3 regions of the Xenorhabdus sp. KJ12.1 genome follow, and region 1 is predicted to be linked to each of the others. Evidence: predicted binding sites of a transcription regulator. Region 1 holds the regulator's gene; each other region holds the start of a gene.
The links. Region 1 encodes Fur, which represses iron uptake genes when iron is present. Its sites were predicted from a motif close to ATAATAATGAGAACNACTATCAA; they were not measured.

Region 2: a site for Fur is predicted at 1,222-1,244, ahead of feoA (ferrous iron transporter A). Genes of this name have one in related genera too.
Region 3: a site for Fur is predicted at 1,992-2,014, ahead of AACS92_RS08395 (TonB-dependent hemoglobin/transferrin/lactoferrin family receptor). Genes of this name have one in related genera too.

The regions. Positions count from the first base shown of each region.
Region 1 covers NZ_CAWNQH010000068.1:13,407-16,681, reverse strand. Annotated here, with positions in the region: gene AACS92_RS10330 (beta-N-acetylhexosaminidase) at 1-1,547, shown strand, start outside; gene fur (ferric iron uptake transcriptional regulator) at 1,665-2,117, opposite strand; gene fldA (flavodoxin FldA) at 2,447-2,980, opposite strand; gene ybfE (LexA regulated protein) at 3,155-3,275, opposite strand, start outside.
Region 2 covers NZ_CAWNQH010000138.1:128,254-131,528, forward strand. Annotated here, with positions in the region: gene AACS92_RS21460 (Tex family protein) at 1-72, shown strand, start outside; gene AACS92_RS21465 (pyridoxamine 5'-phosphate oxidase family protein) at 462-986, shown strand; gene feoA (ferrous iron transporter A) at 1,273-1,503, shown strand; gene feoB (Fe(2+) transporter permease subunit FeoB) at 1,578-3,275, shown strand, end outside.
Region 3 covers NZ_CAWNQH010000062.1:47,205-50,479, reverse strand. Annotated here, with positions in the region: gene AACS92_RS08395 (TonB-dependent hemoglobin/transferrin/lactoferrin family receptor) at 1-1,921, opposite strand, end outside; gene AACS92_RS08390 (hypothetical protein) at 2,112-2,618, shown strand; gene AACS92_RS08385 (GNAT family N-acetyltransferase) at 2,780-3,217, shown strand.

The DNA.
Region 1 (3,275 bases):
ATGATGAAGGCTGGCGTCTGGAAATTCCCGGTTTACCGGAGCTAACAGAAATCGGCAGTAAACGCTGCCATGATTTAAGTGAGACAAAGTGCCTGCTACCACAGTTAGGCTCAGGGCCGGATAGTAATAATATGGGAAGTGGTTACTTCAGTCGTCAGGATTACATTGATATTCTGGAATATGCTAAAGCCCGTCAGATAGAGGTGATCCCGGAGATTGATATTCCGGCTCATGCCCGTGCAGCGGTGGTGTCAATGGAAGCCCGTTATAAGAAACTGATGGCAGAAGGAAAAGAACAGGCAGCTAATGAGTATCGTCTGCTCGATCCGACAGATACCTCAAATACAACATCTGTACAGTTTTATGATCGCCATAGTTATCTGAATCCATGTATGGACTCTTCCAAACGTTTTATTGACAAAGTTATCAGTGAAATTGCCGAGATGCATAAAGAAGCCGGCTCACTACTGACAACATGGCACTATGGGGGCGATGAAGCGAAAAATATTCGTCTGGGCGCGGGATATCAGGATAAAGATGGCCCGATTGAGCCGGGTAAAGGGATCATCAATAAGAAAATTGAAGATAAGCCGTGGGCAAAATCTCAGGCTTGTCAAAAAATGATTGCGGAGGGCATTATCAAAGATGTTGATGAACTGTCCAGTTATTTTGCGGTTGAAGTCAGTAAAATCGTTAATAAACATGGCATTGATACGATGCAATCATGGCAGGACGGACTGAAACATGCGAAATCAGCAAAAGACTTTGCTACACGACATGTTGCGGTCAACTTCTGGGATACGCTTTATTGGGGCGGTGCGGATTCTGTTAATGACTGGGCTAATAAAGGCTATCAGGTCATTATTTCCAGTCCTGATTATGTTTATCTGGATATGCCCTACGAGGTCAATCCGAAAGAGCGGGGCTACTACTGGGCCTCCCGTTTTAATGATGAAGCGAAAATCTTCAGTTTTGCACCCAATAATATGCCACAAAACGCTGAAACTTCAGTGGATATCAACGGAGACCATTTTAATGCAAACAGCGGTAAACGTTGGCCGGGAGCATATGGGCTGTCAGGGCAGTCATGGAGTGAGACTGTGCGCACTGATGAGCAGATGGAATATATGATTTATCCGCGCTTATTACCGTTGGCGGAACGGGCATGGCATCAGGCTGAGTGGGAGCAGAATTACCAGCAAGGAAGGGAATATAAAGGCGGAATTACACGGTATGTAGACACCGATAAGCTTAATAAGGATTGGCTGCATTTTGCTAATCTGATGGGACAGCGCGAAATGGCTAAACTGGATAAAGCTCATATTCCGTATCGTCTGCCGATACCCGGTGCAAAAATTGTCTCCGGGATACTGGAAGCGAATATCGCCTTGCCGGGTCTGACTATTCAGTATTCATTAGATGATGGAAAAACATGGGAAGCTTATGATGACAGACAGCGGCCTCATGTTAATGGTCATGTGAAAATACGTTCTGTCAGCACTGACGGCAAGCGTTTCAGCCGGGTGGAAGAGGTATTCTCTGAGTAATCTTAAAGCTGCCCTTTAATAGGATATTCAAAAGCAACCTGCCGATTAGTCTTAGCTAATCGGCAGTAGCTTCTCTGACAGGGTCAGACACTAGAAGTAGCAGTAAATGCTGACTCCTTATCGTGCTTTCTCATCATGTAACGAACCGTCTTTGCGACAATCGCCTGTAGTGCAGTGACCATACAGGTATAGACTATGATTTGACAGCTTGATTCCATAACGTGTTGCGATATCTTTCTGACGTTCTTCAATGGATTCATCGCTGAATTCAATCACTTTACCGCAGTCGAGACAAATTAGATGGTCATGGTGATGTTGTTGAGTGAGTTCGAAAACCGATTTACCGCCTTCAAAATTGTGGCGTGTAACAATGCCGGCATCATCGAACTGGTTCAACACGCGATAGACAGTGGCGAGGCCAATCTCTTCACCGATATCAATCAGTTTTTTGTAGAGATCCTCCGCACTGACATGATGGCATTCTGGGTCCTGTAGCACTTCCAGAATTTTCAGGCGAGGAAGTGTTACTTTAAGTCCAGCATTTTTCAATGCTTTATTGTTGTCGGTCATGCGGATTCAGTCCTGTAGCTTGAGTTTAGTGAACTTAACAATACATACCCATCGTTTTTCAAATCGCCTTTTTGTTGGCTGTACTCATTTATTTCTGTCACATAGTGTTCTATGTTCCGGAGGATGAGTACCCTTGCCATCGTGATGCGACTCAAAATCCATAAGTTATGGGTGTTATTGTGAGAGAATCATGATTTAGTTTCACGTTGTAGATTATAGGCATGGATATTGAAAATGAAAACCATGCCTATCGCGTTATCATGACACATTATTCAGGAATTATCCTGTGCAAAAGACGTTTCTTATGTCTATCAGACGCCAGAACAATTTTATGCGCCAAGGATTTCTGACAGGCTCATTTCAGCCGTGATCTGTTTTACCCAAGTTTCAACACGTTCATCAGTCAGTTCTGGCTGGCGATCTTCATCAATGGTGAGACCAATGAAGTGTTTATCGTCTGCCATTCCTTTTGATTTTTCATGGTGATACCCTTCGATTGGCCAGTGACCAACGATAATTGCACCACGAGGTTCGATGACATCGCGAATGGTGCCCATAGCATCACAGAAATACTCTGCATAATCTTCCTGATCACCGCAGCCGAACAAGGCAACCAATTTTCCTTCAAAATTGATTTCTTCCAGTGTCGGGAGAAAGTCATCCCAGTCACATTGGGTTTCGCCGTAATACCAGGTTGGAATGCCTAGCAGCAGGATATCGAAAGCTTCAAGATCTTCTTTGCTGCTTTTGGCAATATCGTGGACTTCCGCAACATCAGCACCGCCCAGTTTTTCTTGGATCATTTTGGCAATGTTCTCTGTGTTGCCAGTGTCGCTGCCGAAGAATATACCTATTATTGCCATAAAGTGGATTAACCTCTTGTTTTATGTGTAGTTAAGCTATACACGTCACGCTGAAATCAGCAGGAGAAAAATATCAGTTTTAATAAACGAAAAAACTTTATTTTGACCAAACATCAGTGACAAGTCTGTCAGATTTGTGTGGTAGCGCCGTATCACGCTGTTGAATTAAAGCCGTTAATTGGTAAGGTTATTTTCTGTTGCTAACTGAGCCAGCAACATCTGTTCAATCAATTCACTGCGGCTGATATTGCGCTGTTTTGCCAGATGATTCAGTGCATCGACAGCATCTTCATTA
Region 2 (3,275 bases), on a different contig from region 1:
TCCGGTTCCGCACAATTAACTAACAGTGCCATGAGTGATGCTCTGGCAGCCGCTTTTGGTAAAAAACGTTAATATCCTGCAGTAGTGTACTTTCAGAACTGGCTTAATTAAGCCAGTTCTGTCAGGCATAAAATGTGTTAGATATATACACTTTATCTTTCAAATTGTCGCTGTATCGTCTGCAACGTATTTTGAAGTCCATTGTATATATTCGTCACTGAAAATCGTTTTTAATTTTCATATATAAAATAAAATACCTTAATAAATCAATGCTATTTTCATCATCACACTGCAATTTATTGCCGATCTAATAAATTTAAATAGGAGAAATTACTGCCTGTCTTCATTAATACTTAATATAATCTGTTGCGAAAATTCAATCACTATTATTAATAGTAACCATAAGTCGTTTAAATAACTATAAATACAGATAATAAACTCAAATTGTTAAGGAATAATTTATGAATAAATATATCCAAAGCAGTTTTGACTTACTCAGCAATATAAGATTCTTCAACCTTGCCACTCATGATCCGAATGCCGAATCAGTTTGGTCATCCACACTCTTTTATATTCCTAAATATAATCCATTAAGTTTAATCTGGTATTCAAAACAGGATACCCGCCATTCTCAGGAACTACTTATCAACCCTCGGGTCAGCGGTACCATATACAGCAGTATCACCACGCCTGATTCATCGCTGATACTCGCTGGCTCTCAGTTCATCGGCCACGCCCGTCAGGTTCCCGACGATGAACTACAGGAAACCTATGACTACTTCTTCCTGAAAACTTACCCGGATGAGAATATCAGAAAGAAAAAATCCCGCCCGATTGCTGACTATCATGGCAATGCAATGCGCCGCTTCTATGAATTAAAAGTGGAAGCATGGTGGGTATACGACTCAACAGGCTGGAGTGAACGTCAGGATGATGCCCGTGTCTCAGTATCATTAAATGATCTTCTTTATCCACCGAAAAATTAATAGAAAAATAGATAATAACAAGCTCCATTTCTTATTGGAGCTTGTTATTAATTCCTTTCAGATATTCTTTACATAACTTTAATTTTTGATTAAATCACCATTAAATTGATTAATATCAATTTATTCCGTCATTATTCAGTGATAAATAGATGATATTGGTATTGCATATTATTCTCATTAGCGCTTTAATCCAAAATAACTAATATACTTTTTCCTTGTGAATTTCGCTTTATTGAGGATAATCATTCTCATAATCACTGTCTTTTGAGTTTTAACGGAGTGTTATATGTCACTGACTCCAAATCAAAGCTATAAAATTCTGGGATTCTTCCCACAGATAAATCGCGCATACAGGCAAAAATTATTGTCTCTGGGGATGTTACCCGGTTCTACTTTTCAGGTTATCCGAGTTGCACCTTTGGGAGACCCCATTCAAATAGAAACACGCAGAGTCAACCTTATTCTCCGTAAAAAAGACTTAGCGCTCCTCACATTAGCAGTACATCCAGCAGAATGAATGAAGTCCAGATGCCGTACAGTCCTGAGACTGAATGCAATGATGCACACTATTCCTGATCAGTAAAAAGTATGATGAAACAATTAACTATAGGTTTAATCGGTAACCCTAACTCTGGGAAAACCACTTTATTCAACCAACTTACAGGCTCCCGACAACGGGTCGGTAACTGGTCTGGGGTCACTGTTGAACGCAAAACCGGGCATTTTTCCACCCAAAAACATCAAATAGACCTTGTCGACCTTCCCGGTACCTATTCTCTCACAACCATTTCCGAGCAAACCTCAATTGACGAGCAAATTGCCTGTCACTATATACTGAGCAGCGAAGCCGATATGTTCATCAATGTCGTTGACGCTTCGAATCTGGAACGTAATCTCTACCTTTCATTACAGCTCATTGAGCTTGGTATTCCCTGCATTATTGCCCTGAATATGCTGGATATCGCCAAAAGCCAGCATATCAATATTGATATTGCAGCGCTGGAGCAGCATCTTGGTTGCCCGGTTATTCCGCTCGTCTCTACCCGCTCAACAGGGATAGATACGCTTAAAAAAGCCATTGACCACTACCACCAGCCTGTACGCCCCGTGTTGGTGCAATACCCCGATACTTTATTGCAGGAAGCCAACAACCTTGCAGACCTGATCAGCAGAAACTTCAATCTGCAACAGCGTCGCTGGCTCAGCTTGCAAATACTGGAAGGAGATATATACAGCTTTGAGCGTTCAGAACTGACGCAGGCACAATTGGCTGAAAGTAAACTTCGCCTGCAACAGGAACAGATTGAAGAACCTGAACTCATCATTGCAGATGCCCGTTATCAGGCAATCAATAAATTGTGTCTGACAGTCACGGATGTTGACTCAGCAATACCCAATAAACTGACTCAGGCGATAGACAAAGTTATTCTCAATCGCTGGCTAGGCGTGCCTGTCTTTCTGTTTGTCATGTATCTCATGTTCGTGCTGGCGATTAATATCGGTGGTGCTTTACAACCCATTTTTGATGGTGCTTCCTCTGCTATTTTCATTGATGGTATGCAGTGGCTCGGCTATACCCTCCACTTCCCCGGCTGGCTGACCATTTTCCTTGCACAAGGGATCGGAGGCGGTATCAATACCATGCTGCCATTGGTTCCGCAGATCGGCATGATGTACCTGTTTCTCTCTTTTCTTGAAGACTCCGGCTATATGGCCAGAGCTGCATTTGTGATGGACAGGCTGATGCAGTCTCTGGGATTACCGGGTAAATCCTTCGTGCCACTGATTGTCGGCTTCGGCTGTAATGTTCCTTCCGTGATGGGTGCCAGAACACTGGATGCACCGCGTGAAAGGCTGATTACCATTATGATGGCGCCATTTATGTCTTGTGGCGCACGTCTGGCGATTTTTGCCGTTTTTGCCGCCGCGTTCTTTAATAAACATGGTGCCAGCATTGTCTTCTCTCTGTATATCCTCGGTATTGTCGTTGCCATCCTGACGGGTCTGCTACTCAAATACACCATTATGCGTGGTGAGGCATCCCCCTTTGTCATGGAGCTGCCGGTCTATCATGTTCCTCATGCTAAAACGTTATTAATCCAGACCTGGCAACGCCTGAAAGGATTTGTGATCCGTGCAGGTAAAGTGATTGTCGCAGCCAGTATGCTTATCGGGGCTCTCAATAGCTTTTCTTTCTCTGGTAAGACAGTAGACGATATCAATGAATCAGCGCTGGCCTCGGTCAGTAAAGTCATTACACCGATCCTTCATCCTATCGGCGTACATTCT
Region 3 (3,275 bases), on a different contig from region 1:
TACCAAACAGGGTCTGGCTATCGTAGAAAGTTTCTATTTCTAGTCCTTCTATAGTATATCCAGGCATATTACGGTAATTGGATAGCGGTTTTCCACATGTATCACGTAAACCATTTTTGCCGTGTTGTTCACAATAAATTCCATATCTTTTGAAAATTTCATCTTTTCCCCGATTACGGAATAGCGTAGTACGGATTTGTAAGCTGTCATTCTCAAGCATCAGATTATCGTAATCAAGTATGGCCCCAAGTCGTATCCCGGTCATTTTTTCAGTATCTAGGTTGCGGCTGGAACCAGGGACGCTGGAGTCATTTGATTGAACCTCATACTGCTCATCTACTAGTGGTGCTCTCCATGTGTGGCTGATATCTGCAAACAGTGAGATATTCTGACTGGTTTTCCACATTAAGCCCAGATGAGGTGTCCAGCCAGTGTAAGTGACACTGCTGTAGTCATGGTTGGCTTCGGGAGATTTATTATTAAAACGGGGAGCCTTATTTTCTTCTCCGATATTTTTCACATGGTCATAACGCACTCCCGGTGTAACTGTAACACTACCCAGTTTCAGAGAGTCCTGCATATACAGGCTGTAGGTATGCTGAGTACCTGCTGGCATATAGTAAGGTTGATAATAACCGTAATTATATTCAGCATTTTCTTGTATATTTTTACTTTTGCTTTTGCTTTTATTGAACATTAACACGTTGCGTTGATTTTTATGCCATTTGGCTCCAATCATTAGCTCATGTTCAATATTTCCGGTTGAGAATACGCTTTTATTGTTAATATCAGAAAGAATATCTGTGTAATCAACCCAGCTTTTCTGTCCCATAGAAGAGGCATAATTACCGGAGACATCTGTCGGGCGGCGATCATTTTGTTTTGTCTTCGAATAGGTGTTAGTTAGTGTCAGATTCAGCCAAAGGTTCTCTTCCGGTGCAATATTCCATTTGACGCTATAATTTTGATCCGTCTGATCACGAAAGACCAGTTTTCTTTGCCATGCACCATCCCAACCATATTTTTCTACTTCCCATTCTGACGGTACATTCATTTTATCCCGCTTCGCAGCCCACGGTTTCCAGCCATCCGACTCAGTGCGCATAGCCGATAAGCTAATAGTATTTGCATCATTAGGATAGAAATTGGTTTTCAATAAATAGGAAGTTTGATTATTTTGTGAAAACTCAAAACGTGTCCCATCGGGGCGCTTGATATTATGACCATCTCGTTTGCTGAAATACAGTAAGCCATCCGCGTAGCCATTCGAATCTCTGCCATATAATGCAGCGCTGTTGATCCACTGCCGATCATTGGTATGGAAGCTTTGCTTAATAAATCCACCCCAATCCTCATCAGGGAGCAATAAGTCATTGGCATCTTTAGTCACAACTTTAATTGAGCCACCAAATCCACCATTACCATTTAAAATATTATGCGGCCCTTTATCGACATCAATGCGTTTGATTAATTCCGGTTCAATGAAGATAGATCCCTGACGGTATTTCTCAAACCCTTTTGGAGCATCATCCAGTGTCACTTTGACATCTTCTTGATCCCCCATTCCCCAGATATTTAATGTTTGTCCTCCGGGGCGTACTGAACCGGACATCGAAACGCCGGGCAGCTGTCCGAGCAGCTCAGCAATATTATCCGCCTGAGTCCGGTCAATATCTTCTTTTTTGAGTGCTGAACTACCTGCACTGGTACTGTTGCGGGTACTTCCCACAACAGAAAGCGTGGATAGCTGCATCACCTCATTTTTCTTTTCTGGCTTTTGGTCAGAAGGATTTTCAGCAGCTGAAACTGAGCTGGAAAATGCTGTTCCCAGCACCAGAGTGCCAGAAAATGTTCCGTTTAAAATTTTTCGGATAAAAGTTGCGATTGGGCGTTTTCCTAAATTTTGACTATTATTTGCCATAAATTTCCCGAAATATGTCTGTATGAAATATTGCATTGCTATAAGTCACCCAAGAGAGCAAATCGGGCAGATAAAAATGAGAATTATTTTTATCGGCAAGGTTTACGACAAAGAGCTTATGGATGTTTTGGCACAGAAAGCCAGGACACCCATTTGCAAGGTTATTTCCGTAAGTGCAAGGGGTTAGTCAATGAAGAAGATTCTTAGTGCTCTGTTTCTGGTTGGAATTGTGGCATTCATTGCGGGCTGTGATGATGCAGCCAAAAAAGCGGAAGATTCAACCAAACCAGTTGAAGATAGTGCAACGCAAATGAAGACGGATTCAGAGCAGCTCAACTTTGATACAAAGGAAAAGCCACAGGGAATCCAAGATAATGCTAATCATGAAGACCAGAAAGCGGTAAATAATTCGAAGGACGTCCAGAGTAATACGGGGAGTTCGACGGAGAAAACCATAAGCCAACTGCCATCCAAAACGGAAGATTTAAAGAATGACATCACGAAATCTGTCAATGACGCAGCTGATCAGCTGAAAAATAAAACAGGGGAAATACAGCAGCAGGCTACGGATAAAATTAATCAGCTTACAGATGATGCAAAATCGAAATCGAAAGAAATAAAGTCCGAGGCCGATAAAAAAACGGATGATTTAATTAATAAACTTAAAGGTGATGATGGTAAGAAAGAAGAAGGATAATACCTTCCCTCTTTCGAGTTTCTTTTATAAATCCATTGGATATAGTTTGTTAGTTGAAATCAGAAGGGCGCTCTGGTAAAGAGCGCCCTTGTTTTTTTACATTCTTGTCACTATTTTTACTATTCCATTCTTCTGTACGTCATTATTTTTAGGATATAACAATGAAAATAAAACACAGTTTAGGAAGACAAGACCCTGAATTAATTCAGCATGCTTTCAATATCCGTAAGTACGTTTTCACGGATGAGCAAGGATTTGCTGATGAAATTGACATTGACGAATATGATGATATTGCCCTGCATGTCGTGGTATTTGATGCTGAAAATCCTATTGCTGTCTTAAGAGCTGTTCCACAGCACAACGATATGCTCAAAGTGGGGCGTGTTGCTGTTTTGAAAGCCTATCGGGGTCAAGGAATTGGTCGTCTGGTGATGGAATTTGTTGAGAATTATGCCCGCAAAAATGGGGTGGCGACGATTGGTTTATCCTCACAATGTCATGCTCAGCCATTTTATGAAAGCCTTGGTTATCAAACCAAAGGTGAAATCTATATGGAAGATGGAGCAGAGCATATTTTTATGGAATTAGATTTGTTGTAACCAGCATATTTAATACGGGAAAAATAGCGAATAAATAACTATACACTTCGTCTTTCAA